4 regions of the Bacillus sp. JJ664 genome follow, and region 1 is predicted to be linked to each of the others. Evidence: riboswitches for the same ligand, from Rfam matches in the RefSeq annotation. Region 1 holds a riboswitch; each other region holds the start of a gene.
The links. A riboswitch is a leader RNA that binds a small molecule or an ion and turns the genes downstream of it on or off. The one in region 1 is predicted to bind thiamine pyrophosphate.

Region 2: linked by a shared signal. The riboswitch ahead of thiD (bifunctional hydroxymethylpyrimidine kinase/phosphomethylpyrimidine kinase) and the one ahead of thiC (phosphomethylpyrimidine synthase ThiC) in region 1 are both predicted to bind thiamine pyrophosphate.
Region 3: linked by a shared signal. The riboswitch ahead of V7056_RS08350 (ABC transporter substrate-binding protein) and the one ahead of thiC (phosphomethylpyrimidine synthase ThiC) in region 1 are both predicted to bind thiamine pyrophosphate.
Region 4: linked by a shared signal. The riboswitch ahead of thiT (energy-coupled thiamine transporter ThiT) and the one ahead of thiC (phosphomethylpyrimidine synthase ThiC) in region 1 are both predicted to bind thiamine pyrophosphate.

Annotation. Positions count from the first base shown of each region.
Region 1 covers NZ_JBALMS010000070.1:24,791-28,544, forward strand. Annotated here, with positions in the region: gene thiC (phosphomethylpyrimidine synthase ThiC) at 223-1,998, opposite strand; TPP riboswitch at 2,131-2,246, opposite strand; TPP riboswitch at 2,503-2,612, shown strand; gene V7056_RS12680 (thiamine phosphate synthase) at 2,731-3,333, shown strand; gene thiO (glycine oxidase ThiO) at 3,330-3,754, shown strand, end outside.
Region 2 covers NZ_JBALMS010000001.1:22,358-26,111, forward strand. Annotated here, with positions in the region: gene V7056_RS00135 (FTR1 family iron permease) at 1-689, shown strand, start outside; gene V7056_RS00140 (hypothetical protein) at 679-1,053, shown strand; TPP riboswitch at 1,225-1,335, shown strand; gene thiD (bifunctional hydroxymethylpyrimidine kinase/phosphomethylpyrimidine kinase) at 1,475-2,281, shown strand; gene cytX (putative hydroxymethylpyrimidine transporter CytX) at 2,274-3,509, shown strand; gene thiM (hydroxyethylthiazole kinase) at 3,496-3,754, shown strand, end outside.
Region 3 covers NZ_JBALMS010000047.1:9,133-12,886, reverse strand. Annotated here, with positions in the region: gene V7056_RS08360 (RrF2 family transcriptional regulator) at 16-456, shown strand; gene racE (glutamate racemase) at 488-1,279, opposite strand; TPP riboswitch at 1,498-1,607, shown strand; gene V7056_RS08350 (ABC transporter substrate-binding protein) at 1,737-2,726, shown strand; gene V7056_RS08345 (thiamine-binding protein) at 2,753-3,043, shown strand; gene V7056_RS08340 (ABC transporter permease) at 3,043-3,754, shown strand, end outside.
Region 4 covers NZ_JBALMS010000008.1:18,448-22,201, reverse strand. Annotated here, with positions in the region: gene V7056_RS01465 (hypothetical protein) at 1-351, opposite strand, end outside; gene V7056_RS01460 (low molecular weight protein-tyrosine-phosphatase) at 365-841, opposite strand; TPP riboswitch at 1,143-1,247, shown strand; gene thiT (energy-coupled thiamine transporter ThiT) at 1,404-1,979, shown strand; gene V7056_RS01450 (hypothetical protein) at 2,317-2,475, shown strand; gene V7056_RS01445 (Dps family protein) at 2,676-3,125, shown strand.

The sequences.
Region 1 (3,754 bases):
AACCTCCCAAATTGGAGGTTTATTTTTTTATATTACCAATATAGACTCTCTATGTAATGACACTTTGTACATACATTTATATTATCGCTTTTTTGAAATTCATGTTTACAATTTTTTTGGATATTCATTAACTCTTTTCTCAGTTGACTCACTTCTGACTCTAGCTCTTTTAGTTGCTTAGCTATTTGGATCACCCGGTTCATTCTAGGCTCCCCCATTCACTCATTGGTATATTTCCCCACCATTTTTTCTAAATTCATCAGCCTTTTCTTTGAGACCCTCATCGATAACTAACTCAAAATCTTTTTCATTCACTAAATCCCTAATATCTTGAGAGATTCTCATACTACAAAATTTTGGTCCACACATCGAACAGAAATGAGCTGTTTTTGCACCCTCAGCGGGTAATGTTTCATCATGATATTCCATCGCTCTTTCTGGGTCTAGTGATAGGTTAAATTGATCTCTCCATCTAAATTCAAATCTTGCTTTAGAAAGCGCATCATCTCGTTTTTGTGCTCCCGGATGACCTTTTGCAAGATCAGCAGCATGTGCTGCAATTTTGTATGTAATAACACCTACTCTAACGTCTTCTTTATTCGGCAATCCAAGATGTTCCTTTGGTGTTACATAGCAAAGCATTGCTGTACCAAACCAACCAATCATCGCAGCACCAATTGCAGAAGTAATATGATCATAGCCCGGTGCGATATCCGTCGTAAGTGGTCCAAGTGTGTAAAAAGGAGCTTCATTACAAATTTCTAATTGTTTATCCATATTTTCTTTAATTAAATGCATTGGTACATGACCTGGTCCTTCAATCATTACTTGGACATCATGCTTCCAAGCTATTTTCGTCAGTTCTCCAAGTGTTTCCAATTCAGCAAACTGAGCTTCATCGTTTGCATCAGCAATGGAACCAGGTCTTAATCCGTCTCCAAGTGAGAATGTAACATCATAGCGTTTCATAATTTCACAGATTTCTTCAAAATGTGTATATAAGAAATTTTCTTTATGATGTGCAAGACACCACTGCGCCATAATTGACCCACCTCTTGAAACGATACCTGTTACGCGTTTAGCTGTTAATGGTATATAGCGTAAAAGTACACCAGCATGAATTGTAAAATAGTCGACACCTTGCTCCGCTTGTTCGATTAATGTATCTCTAAATACTTCCCATGATAAGTCTTCAGCTATTCCATTCACCTTTTCTAATGCTTGATAAATAGGTACTGTTCCAACTGGTACTGGTGAATTTCTAATAATCCACTCGCGAGTCGTGTGAATATTTTTTCCGGTAGACAGATCCATCATTGTGTCTGCTCCCCAGCGTGTTGCCCAAGTCATTTTTTCAACCTCTTCTTCAATAGATGAGGTGACGGCTGAGTTACCAATATTGGCATTGATTTTCACATGAAAATTACGACCGATTATCATTGGCTCGCTCTCTGGATGATTTATATTTGAAGGAATAACTGCTCTTCCTCTCGCTACTTCAGACCTGACATATTCAGGAGAAACATGCTCCCTTATTGCTATAAATTCCATTTCTGGCGTGATCAATCCTTGTCTTGCATAATGCAACTGCGTAATATTTGCACCATCTTTTGCTCGTAATGGTTTTCTATCTAGTGCTTGGAAAACCTCTATATTTTTCTGTACAACCTCACTTTTAAAGCCGTTATCTTCAGGTTTTACTTCACGGCCTTCATACTCGATTACATCTGCTCGCTCGGTAATCCATTTTCCTCTTATAGACTTAAGTCCTTTTCGAATATCAACTGTTTCGCTTTCATCGGTATAAGGACCGCTTGTATCATAAACTCGTACAGGATCATTTTCCTCTTCCCCAAATGAACCTGTTGTTGGACTTAACTTAATTTCACGCATTGGAACTAACAAGTCCGCTCTTGATCCTTCTATATAGACTTTTTTACTTCCCGAAAAACTAGACATGATTGAAAAATTCATTTCATTTACAGAATTGTTCATTATGATTTCCCCTTTTTAATGTGGTTAAAAAGAACAAAATCCAATCCATGATAAGCATGAAAAAAAGCCGTATCTTAAAAATATAAGACCCGGCTAACGGTTAGTTTGAATACAATAATGACAAATTATCACCACTGTAATAAACGCAAACTTCCCCACGCTGGTATGAACCAGATCAGGTCCTGAGGGTTAAGAAACTTAAAGCGCGTTTCTCTCTCAGCCCAACTTATTGGACACCCCTAGTCAAACTATTCTTTTGTACAGACTTAATATAAACCTATGATTCAATTTTGTAAATCATTTTATTTCCCTAAAATTTTACAAGGTTGGATGAAAATTCATATTCATGCCTGAAAATATTAACTATTTTTGCATTGAAAAATTATTTTTAATTAGATCTTTAAGTGTCTATTTTGCTAACTTTTGAAATACTATTTACAAACTATCATTTTTTTAATCTTGAATTATTTTATTTTTATGCTATGCTAAATTTAATTTTCATAGTGTATTCATCACTAGGGGATCCCTTGATAAGGGCTGAGAATAAAGTAATTACTTTTAAACCCTCATAACCTGAACAGGTTCGTACCTGCGTAGGAAAGTGGCGCAATGTCTTTTTATGCGTTTATTTGTGTATCTTACAAACCACTTTCCAGTTTTAGGAAGGTGGTTTTTCTTGTTTTAAAAGGAAATTTACAATACATACAGCCTATTTCTCAAAAAGGAGGAACAAATTTGAAATTAATCGCAGTGACGAATAATATGTATTCTGTTCATGATCTTGCTTCAAAGATTTATCAAATACATGATGTTGTTGATTTTGTTCATATACGAGAAAAATCTAAAAGCAGCTCGGCGCTATTTACGCTATTAAACCTTTTAATAGATAACGAAGTTCCTATGAACAAGATTGTCATGAATGACAGATTAGATGTCGCGTTGCTTACCAATCTAAAAAACATTCATTTGCCAACTCACGGCCATCCGGTCAAGTTAGTGAAAGAACAATATCCAACAATGAACGTCGGTCGCTCAGTCCATTCAGTAGCAGAGGCTATTTCCTCTGAAAAGGATCTGGCCAATTATGTCATTTATGGACATTGCTTTGAGACAAATTGCAAAAAAGGTTTACGTCCAAATGGAATTGATCAGTTAAATGAGATAAAAAAAGTTCTTACAATTCCAGTTTACGTAATTGGCGGAATAGCTCCTGATCATCTTCCTATATTAAAAGAGTGTCAGGTTGATGGAATTGCAGTCATGTCCGGTATTTTTTCTTCTGAAAACCCGCGTGATGCTGCTCTAAAATATATGGAGAGGTGCACTAGTATTCTATGAAACAACATTTTGATGTAATCGTAATTGGTGGTGGAATCATTGGATGCTCTATCGCTTATTACTTGGCAAAAGAAAAACTAAACGTTGCCGTACTCGAAAGACAAAAGGTTGGTTCGAAATCAACTAGCGCTGCAGCAGGCATGCTCGGAGCTCATTCTGAGTGCAATGATTCAAAGATTTTTTTACCTTTTGCAAGAAGCAGTCAACTAGCATATTTTGAACTGAAAGAGGAGCTTAAAAGACTTAGTCGTATCGACATTGAGCTGAAAACAGGTGGGATTTTTAAACTAGCTTTTAATGACGATGAAAAAATGCAATTAGCTTCCCTTCTGACTCAACCAACAGTCAAATGGTATAAACCAACTGAGGTTCAAAGAAAAATACCTAATATAACAACAAATATAATTGGCGCAGCATATAT
Region 2 (3,754 bases), on a different contig from region 1:
GAGTCGGTGCTGGATTAGGTGTCAGTATTATATTAGGCGTGGTCGTGAACCTATTATTTTCAGCAGGTGCTTTTGGGAGTAACAATTTCTTAATTGCAGGATGGACCGGGGTATTTGCTGCAGTCATGTTGCTTTATATGAGTTATTGGCTCCACAGTAAATCAAATTTAAAACAATGGCAATCTTATATTCAAACCAAAAGTACGAAAGCTTTAAACACGGGCAGTTTATTATCACTTTCAATCCTTTCATTTTTAGCAGTATTTCGTGAAGGAACTGAAACAGTCTTGTTCTTTATCGGTATGGCTTCATCTATAAAATTAACAAGTTTATTAATTGGCATTTTATTAGGGGTTCTCATTTTAGCGATTCTAAGTTACTTAATTTTAAAAGTTGGTTTAAAAGTTCCTATGAGACCATTTTTCCTTATATCTAGCATTCTTATGTTCTACTTATGTTTCAAGTTTACAGGTATGGGCATTCACGGATTACAATTATCTGGACTATTACCAGCGACGCAGGCACCAATACCAACAGTGGATTTCTTTGCAATTTATTCTACTTGGGAGAGTTTCATCCCACAAATCATACTATTGCTGATTGCATGTATCGCAGCAATTTTTAATAGATTATCTAATAAAAAAAATGAAAAAAAACAAAAATCGGGGGATATTAAACATGTTATCTAACAAAAAAGTAGTTTTATCAATGGCTCTAGCACTATCATTAACTTTATCTGCATGTGGCACAAAAGAAGACAAAACAATTAAAAGTGGATCAGATGATATGATTCAAACACTTACAGATTTAAAATCGCAAGTTGCTGATAACGATGAAACAAAAGCAAAAGAAAGCGGAGAGGCACTTGAAGAGTCTTGGGAGAAATTTGAAGACTCAGTAAAAGATAAAGATGCAGATCTTTATGAAAAGGTTGAAACGCCTCTACACATTATTGAAGCTGGTGTAAAAGTTTCTCCACTTGACGCAGATACTCTTAACCAAGCTGCAGATGATTTAAACGATGTTCTTAATGAAGTTAAGGACTTAAAATAAAACTTAAACATTACATATTGTAGACTATTTATCTATAGTCTACTCAATGAGTTGTAAGCTTGTAGCGATCCTTACAAAAGTTTTTTCAATAGAATGTAATGAATAAGTCTAACTACTTGAATTTAGTAATAGTATTAATTAATATGAAATAGAAATACAATATGATATTTTGAATAGTACTAGGGGTGCCGTAAATGGTCGGCTGAGATTAAGACACGATTGTCTTTGACCCTTTAACCTGATCTGGATAATGCCAGCGTAGGAAAGTGAGCGAGTAAATGCATATTTATATGTATTTATAACATTGATTTGTTCGAGCACAAGTCCCTATGGGGATTTGTGCTTTTTTGTTTTTAAATCAATCCACAACTTCTATCTGTTAGATCAAAAAAAGTCTATTCATTAAATAGGAGGAAAGAAATTGAAAAAAGTACTGACAATTGCGGGGTCCGACTCAAGTGGTGGGGCTGGAATTCAAGCGGATTTAAAAACATTTTCAGCTCATGGTGTGTTTGGTATGAGTGTGATTACCTCAGTGACAGCTCAAAATACACAAGGTGTATTTGCTGTTCAAGACATTACACCAGAAATGATAGCAAGTCAGCTAGACGCAATTTTTACTGATATTGAAGTTGATGCAGTAAAGATTGGGATGGTATCACAAATTGATACGATTAAAGTCATCGCTGAAAAACTAAGACAGTATAAGCCAAAGCACATTGTTGTTGATCCAGTTATGGTTTCTAAAAGTGGTTATGATTTATTAAGTCCAGATGCGAAAGAAGCTTTAATTCAAGAACTGATTCCATTAGCAACTGTCATTACGCCTAATCTTCCAGAGGCAGAGGTTATAACAGGTAGAAACATTTCAACGATTAAAGAGATGGAAAAGGCTGCTATTTTAATTCACTCATTAGGTGCAAAAGCTGTTCTTGTAAAAGGTGGTCACTTAGAAGACGATGCAACAGATGTTAGCTATGACGGGTACGAATTTACTTATTATAAGGGTACTAGAATAGCTACCATTAATACGCATGGAACTGGTTGTACTTTATCATCAAGTATAGCTTCTAATTTGGCAAATGAATGTCAATTAAATGAAGCAATTAGCAGAGCAAAAGAATACATAACACTAGCTATTCAACATTCATTCTCTATCGGAAAAGGTGTAGGTCCAGTACATCATTTTTATTCGATGTATCAAAAGGCGGGTATACAGCATGTCTAAACTAACTGGGAAGTTAACAAGATGGAACTTCGCAACACTTTGGTTTGGTGCTGCAGTTTCAATCGCTGAAATTATGACAGGTGCACTCATTGCACCTTTAGGTTTTACAAAAGGATTGACTGCTATTTTATTCGGTCATTTACTTGGTACGCTACTTCTTGTATTAGGTGGCGTCATCGGTTCAAGAGAGCGTTTAACAGCAATGGAGTCTACTAAAATATCATTTGGACCTTATGGTAGTTATTTATTTTCTATATTAAATGTATTACAGCTACTAGGCTGGACAGCAATTATGATTGTGACAGGAGCCAGGTCAATTAATGTAGTAACTACATCTGACTTTCATTTTAACCAGCCTTGGGTATGGTGTCTTGTTGTTGGACTGTTAATTTGTACATGGTTATATTTTGGTCAAAATGCTTGGAAGAAGTTAAATAGTGTAGCAGTAACACTATTATTTTTACTAACGGTTGTATTGTGCTTTGTCATTTTTAAGCATAGTGAATTCCTTTTTGAACCAGGCACTTCTGAAATGTCATTTGGTGCCGCAGTTGAATTATCCGTTATCATGCCATTATCATGGCTGCCGTTAATAAGTGACTATACTCGCTTTGCTAAGTCAACTCGTGAAGGTGCAATTGGAAGTTTTGTTGGTTATATGGTTGGTAGTTCATGGATGTATGCAATCGGACTCGGAGCTGCTTTAGCATTTAATGAATTTGATCCAGTGGCAGTCCTAATGAGTGCAAATCTTGGATTATTTGCAGTTGGAACCGTTGTGTTAGCAACCGTTACGACCACTTTTATGGATGCATATTCAGGTGGCATTTCATTAACAACTGTATTTCCTAAATTAAATGGTAAGCATGTCGCAATTGTACTGACGATCATAGGAACAATATTGGCAATTGTATTTCCGATTGAAAAGTATGAAGGGTTTTTATATTTAATTGGCTCATTCTTTGCACCTTTGTATGCAATTTTGTTAACGGACTATTTTATTTTAAAGCGTACGAAAATTAGAAAAACCTTAAAGGTAGACTGGGTTGCAATGCTTATATGGGTAATTGGGATATGTATCTATCGACAGTTTGTACAATTTGATAGTTTTCTAGGAGCAACTGTTCCAAGTATGGTTGTCATTGGTGTGATTTATATTGTCGTTCAATTTGTCATAAATAAATTTGCTAATCAGCAAGTAGGGGGAAATAAAGATGTCAGTTCTTAAAGAAATCAGTCAGTTAATTGGAGATGTAAAGGATAAAAAACCATTAGTACATCATATTACAAACTATGTAACGGTTAATGATTGTGCAAATATGGTTCTTGCGATTGGTGGTTCACCCGTCATGGCAGATGATTTAGCAGAAATAGAAGAAATGTTATCCTTTGCATCAGCGCTTGTCATCAATATTGGTACGTTGAACGAAAGAACAATTCAATCAATGATCACAGCAGGAAAAAAGGCAAACC
Region 3 (3,754 bases), on a different contig from region 1:
GAGTGAGGGGAATTTATGCGGTTAACCAATTATTCGGATTACTCACTTCGGGTTTTAATATTCTTGTCCACTGAACCAAATGAAAAACTGGTTAATATAAAGGATATTGCCGAGGCGTATGATATTTCAAAAAATCATTTAATGAAAATAACCTATAACTTAGGGAAGATGGGTTATATTGAAACAATTCGAGGGCGGAATGGTGGAATCCGACTTGCAAAACTACCATCGGATATAAATATAGGTGAATTAATTCGAAAAACTGAAGAGGACTTTCATATTGTTGAGTGTTTCGAACATAACAATAACTGTGTGATCACTCCAGTTTGTTCTTTAAAGCATATATTTAACAAAGCGTTAGATCAGTTTTTACAGGTTTTAGACGAATATACATTAGAAGATATTGTACAAAACAATTTTATGTTAAAAGAATATTTTTCCTTAAATAAAAAATAAAAACACTCGAGCAAAAAATTGCTTGAGTGTTTTATAGTTTAATTTGTTTTATATGTTCCAATGGTTCTTGGAATATTGAAGAAGCTAATTTGTGAAAAGTCACAGGATTACCGGTGGTAAAAAAGGAGTGAGACACAGACTTCTTGGTTGATAATAAATTTTGTTGGTCGAGTATTGCACTAACCTCCAAAGCTGTTTCGTCACCTGAACTGATTAACTTAATCTGAGATCCAATTACTTCCTGGATAATGGAACTTAATAGAGGATAGTGAGTACAACCTAATATTAACGTGTCAATTCTAGATTCTTTTAATGGTGTCAAAGTCTCATGAATATGTTCAATAATGTCTGGTTGAATAAATTTGCCACTTTCAACTATTCCAGCAAATTCAGGACAGGCTAATTCTATTATTTCGACTGAACGATTAATTCTCTTTAGTGCGTGTTTGTATGCATGGCTATGAATAGTAGCATTTGTACCAATCACTCCGGTGCGGTTATTTTTCGTGAGCTTTATTGCCGCTCTTGCTCCCGGGTGTACGACTCCAATTACAGGGATCGTTAATTGTTCGCGCATTTCCTGTAAAACGATTGAAGTTGCAGTATTACATGCAATGATTAACATTTTTATATGTTTGCTTAGGAGAAAGTTTGTCATTTCCCAAGTATATTGTCTAATTTCATCATATGAACGTGAGCCATATGGGCATCTATTTGTGTCACCTACATAATAAATTTCTTCGTTTGGTAGCTGTCTGATTATTTGTTTTGCTACAGTTAACCCTCCAACGCCTGAGTCAATCACACCAATTGGCTTATTCATCTAGTCCACTCGCTTTCGTTTTATCTATAGGCTTTCAAAATTTTCAAACCTGATTGATTTTATTATATTCATAGAGTTCATGATTCAATTTCTAATCAATCTTTTTAAGAATTGAAGTTTTCTATATATACAGATTATTAAAATATTAAATTTATGATGAAAATAAGTCGTATTTAAGGGATTAATCTGTTATATTTATCATGAAAAGTTTATATGCGAGAAAAATGTGGAGGGGCCAGTGTTGCTGGCTGAGATTGTATCCTTTAGATACTGACTCTTAGAACCTGATCTGGGTGATGCCAGCGTAGGGAACAGTATCTCTTTTTGATATAGTTTTTTACAGTGCATTCACGTCCGGATATTAATTCGGGCGTTTTCTTTTTGTCTAGTTCTAGTGCCTGACTATGGTGCTAACACATTTCATTTATATAAACAAAACAAAAAGGAGAGTTATAGAATGAAAAGATTACTGATTTGTTTTTTTGCACTTTGCTTAACATTAGCAGGATGTAGTGAGCAAAATTCGTCTACACCGAAGAACAAAAAAGAACTACAAAAGGTGACGGTAGTATTAGACTGGACGCCAAATACAAATCATACAGGTTTATTTGTAGCAAAAGAAAATGGATATTTTAAAGAGCAAGGTTTGGATGTAGAGATTATTAGCCCGGGGCAAACAGGAGCAGATCAATTGATTGCTTCTGGTAAAGCTGATTTTGGCGTTTCTTACCAAGAGTCAATTACACAAGCAAGAGTACAAAATGTACCAATCGTGTCGATTGCAGCTGTTATTCAACATAATACTTCTGGTTTTGCTTCACCAGTTAGTAAAAATATTAAATCACCTAAAGATTTTGTTGGTAAAACTTACGGTGGATGGGGTTCACCAGTAGAAAAAGCTATTTTAGATTCATTGATGAAAAAAGAAAATGCAGATGTTAATAAATTAAATATCGTTAATATGGGCGAAGCAGATTTCTTCACGGCAGTAAAGCGAGATATTGATTTTGCTTGGATTTATCAAGGATGGACAGGCATAGAAGCTGAGCTTCGTGGTGAGAAGTTGAATATGGTTTATTTAACTGATTACAGTGATAAGTTAGATTATTATACACCAGTATTAGCAACGAATGAAAAAATGATTAAGAATCAACCAGAAACAGTCAAAGCATTTATGAAGGCGGCGTCTAAAGGATATACTTATTCAATCGATCATCCAAAGGAAGCAGCTGATATTCTGTTAAAAGATAATCCAGATTTAGATAAAGATCTAGTTCAAAAAAGTCAGGAGTGGCTTTCAAGTAAATATCAAGACGATGCAAGTCGTTGGGGTGAACAGAAGTTAACAATTTGGAAAAACTATGCAGAGTGGTTAACTGAAAATAAATTGTTAGAAGGTAAATTTGAACCGGAAAAAGCTTTTACGAATGAATTTTTACCAGAATAATATTTTTTGACAGAGGAGAGTTTTAAATGTCTAATACTTTAATGAGTGTACAAATTATTCCTAAAACAAACAAAATTGAGGAAGTTATTCCAGCGGTTGATGCAGCGATAAAAGTAATCGATGAGTCTGGTGTAAAATACCAAGTTCAACCATTAGAAACAACAATGGAAGGCGATTTAAATCAATTATTAAATATTGTCCAAAAAATGAATGAAAAAATGATTGAAATTGGCTGTCATAATGTCATTACTCAAATGAAAATTCTATATCAGCCACAAGGGATTGCAATGGATGATTTAACGGAGAAGTACCGTTAATGAACCGCAAAAAAATAAAAGGATGGCAACCAATTCTTGTCATCCTCCTTTTTTTAGTTATTTGGCAGCTAAGTATAAAATTTTTCAAAATAGAAGATTGGCTCTTACCAGGGCCAATCGCAATACTAAAAGAAGGAATCCAATCTTATGATTCGTTAGTTCCACATGTACTTTCTACCGTACAATTAACGATCTCAGGTTTTTTGGTAGGTACTTTTTTAGGACTTATGATTGCAATCGTACTACATTTAATTCCAGGATTTAAAGAAGCATTTTATCCATTATTGATTTTGTCACAGAACGTACCAATTATTGTTTTAGCACCACTCTTAATAATATGGTTTGGATTTGGAATCCTACCAAAGCTAATGATTATTTCACTAGTTTGTTTCTTTCCAGTTACTGTTTCTGCTCTCGATGGATTTAGGCAAACACCTACCGAATTGATTAATTATATGAAAATGGCAGGGGCAACAAAATCACAATTGTTTTGGAAAATAGAATGTCCATACTCACTACCGTCTATTTTTTCGGGATTAAAAATATCCGCGACATATAGTGTGATGGGTGCTGTGATTTCTGAGTGGCTTGGTGCAAAAACAGGTATTGGAGTATTTATGACACTTGCTTCTTCTTCATTTCGTACAGATCGAGTATTTGTCTCGATTTTTATCATTATGTTTTTAAGTATGTTCTTTTTCGGCGTGATTG
Region 4 (3,754 bases), on a different contig from region 1:
GTTTTCTACTTTCTCTTCAACTTCCTCAGCAGCATCCCCAGATACAACTTTAGAAGCTCCTTTAACCGTTTCAAACTTGTTGATCGTAGAATCTTTAATTTCAATCCACTTATCTTTTACAAGTTGAACGTTATCTTCTAATTTTTCAACAGAATTCTGAACAACCTTCAGTTGAGAGCGCACCGCTCCTTTTACTAATTCTGGATCTTCTTTAATTTGATTTAACTTCTTTGTTACACTTTTACCTTTTCGTGAAATTTTTTCACGATTTTCTTTGTTCAGTAAAGTAACTCCTGCACCAATTGCGACTCCGACAAGAATATTGCGTAAAGCTTTGTTACGTTTTGACATTCTACATCCTCCTCTAAACAGTTAGTTGGTGTTGCTTTAAAATGTGTTGAAGTAAATGTGAGCAGCCTTCCTCAACGATGTTATATACTTCATCAAAATTTCCCGTATAATACGGATCAGGTACTTCCTTCCATAATGACGTTGGTACGTAATCTGAAAGGAGTGATATTTCTCCTATAGAATTATTTCTTGCTAAATTCATTAAATCCTCTTTATTCTGTGCATCCATAGCAACAATATAACTAAAATATTTAAAGTCATTATCTGTCACTTTTCGAGCTTTCATACCTTCGCAATTTATGCCTTTTTGACCTAGTAATTCCTTTGTTCCCTTGTGTGGTGAGTGACCAATATGCCAATCTCCAGTGCCTGCAGAATCAATCACAAATTGTTTTTCTAACCCTTTTTCTGTCACTATCTGACGAAAAACAGCCTCTGCCATTGGCGAGCGACAAATGTTACCTAAACAGACAAATAATACATGAATCATTTCGATGTCTCCTTCAAATTTTTTACACTTTTTGCCAAAATTTAGCTGTTAGTTTCGATTCCATTCTACACTTTCTAATTTAAAAAGAAAAGGAAAGCTAAAGTGAATAATTTAACTTAAAATCAACAAGATTATACTCATAATGAACATTTTCAAGTAAGAACACATATAGATTATCGATTTAACCATTTCAATAGGGTTTACTATCTTTTTATGATTAAATTTTTTAATTTTAATCGTATAAAATGATTGTATTTTTAAAACATATTGACTATATTTAGTAATGACAACTAAATGTACGATGAACCACAAGGGGAGCCATGAGGCTGAGAGTGAATAGTATAACTATTCTTACCCTTCGAACCTGTTAGTTAATACTAACGTAGGGATGTGGCACGATGAAAAAGTAACCCTGGGATCATCATGCTACCAGTGTTACTTTTTTTATTTTTACCATTCCTCTCCCTAATTTACACTTCTATTGAAAGAGTTATCCAAACTCTATTCCAAAGTGCTTCATTTACAATGAGTGTTGTCAAAGAGAGATAAGGGGGAATCTTTTATGAGAAATTCAAAAATACAAATGATGGTTGAAATTGCTATGTGTGCCGCCTTAGCAATGGTTTTTGATTTACTTCCATTATTTAAAGCTCCACAAGGTGGATCTGTGTCATTATCAATGCTTCCTGTTTTTTTAATCGCATTTCGTTGGGGAATCAAACAAGGTTTAATAACTGGCTTATTACTTGCTGCACTACAATTAGTAACCAACTTTTATTTTGTTCATCCAATCCAAATATTATTAGACTACATTATCGCTTTCACAGGGCTAGGTTTAGCTGGCATTGTTTATAAACAAGTTAAAACTAATTTAACAAGTGGCAATAAAGCAGCTGCGACTACCTTTATAATAGTAGGTACTTTTATTGGTTCACTAGTCCGTTTTATCTGTCATTATATTTCAGGAATCGTGTTTTTTGGTTCATATGCTCCAAAAGGAACACCAGTGTCATTATATTCTTTAGTTTATAATGCTTGGTATATGGTTCCATCGTTTATCATTTGTGCAATCATTTTAGTATTTTTACTTTCAACAGCTCCAGTTCTTGCTAACGTTAAAAAGAATCAAGCTGCTTAATATTCATCATTCATATTCTCATTACCCTACTCTTTCTTGAGTAGGGTTTTTTCTATCCTGAGCTGTTTTCAAAGCGATATAAAGTTTGTTGACAAAGAGATTCAGATTGACTGAAAACACTTGCTTTTCGAGGCGCAAAGCCGGATGAGGAGCAGAATTACCTTTTTGCGGTAATGATCACCGCATGCAGACGGAGCAAAGAAGAAAGCGAGCGTTTATTAGTAGTCTGAGGAAAATATTCATAAAATTATTGAACACTTTGTGAATTATAGTTATTTGCTCCAATCCTCACTCATATAAATAAATACAGTAAAAAATATCAAAGGAGGTTTATGTTTTGATTTATGACATCCTCATTTTCTTCATTTTTACGATTATACTTTTAGGTGGTATTGGAGCATTTTTCATGCTATTAAAAAATTCATTACAAGTGGACGATGAGCATATTATTGATGCAAAACCTCCCGATGTTGAAAAAGGGGATCATTCTAATTGAAAAAATTGTAAAATCATTCATATAATGGATGGTTTTATTTTTTTGGGGGGCATTATTTTCTATAAATCGTTAATTTTACTAATTGTTCACTTAGTTATCAAATATTACCATGACTATTTCTACTCAATATCATATATGATGGTTGTACATGATTATCGTAGACACCATGAACTCTTGAATTATTAGAGGAGGAAATTTAAATGGATACGTCCATCACAAAAACGACTGTAGATGTATTAAACAAACAATTAGCTGACTGGAATGTGTTATATGTAAAATTACATAACTATCACTGGTATGTTAAAGGAGGAGACTTCTTTACCTTACATGCTAAATTCGAGGAACTTTACAACGAAGCTAGTATACATATTGATGAGCTAGCAGAGCGTGTATTAACAATTGGTGGAAAACCACTTGCTACTATGAGAGAGTATCTAGATACTTCTGGGATTAACGAAGCCAACAAATTAGTAAAGGCAGAAGGTATGGTTCAAGACCTAATTCATGACTACCAATACTTAATAGAAGATTTAAAGGATGGCATGGAAATCACAGAATTTGAAAACGATTCTGTCACAAATGATATGTTATTAGCAATTCGCGAACAACTTTCAAAACATATTTGGATGTTAAAAGCATTTTTAGGTTAATAAAAAACAGTGTATAACTGCATTGAATGATTCATCATTCTTTGTTGTTTACACTGTTTTTTCTATTATTAATTGTTTTTGTATGTAAAAAAGATGCTTCTTTTCGTTAAAACAAACATTTGTTTTAATTATCTAACCTCTTTCATATCCACTGTTTATGAATGCGTTAGTTGATTACAACTCCAGGATGCTCCCTTTCCGTGGGGTATGAGCTTGAGCTTCGGGTCCACATGATGTGGATCATATATGCGTTACGACAGGACGTCGTGGTTTTAGCATACCTACCTTACTTGCCCTCCGGGGACTTTAGCCTTCCCACATCTCCCTCAGGAGTCTCGCACCTTCCGTTGTAAATTTCTGAAGTCATATACTCGAACCCCAAAAAACAAAAACGCCATTTGTTACGATTTATTAATAGAATGTAAAGCATATTGTTCTAATCCATGAGTTCCATGAGCAGTTCAACTCAGTTTAGTCCCAATTACCTACAAAAACTAGGCTAAAGTAACTAGGGATTTCAACCTATCTAACCCATATATCCTATTATATTTTCTACAAAATTACATCATTAATCGACACGATTCTTCTTAATTCTCTATCACCTCTTTATCACTTTATTTCTAATTGCA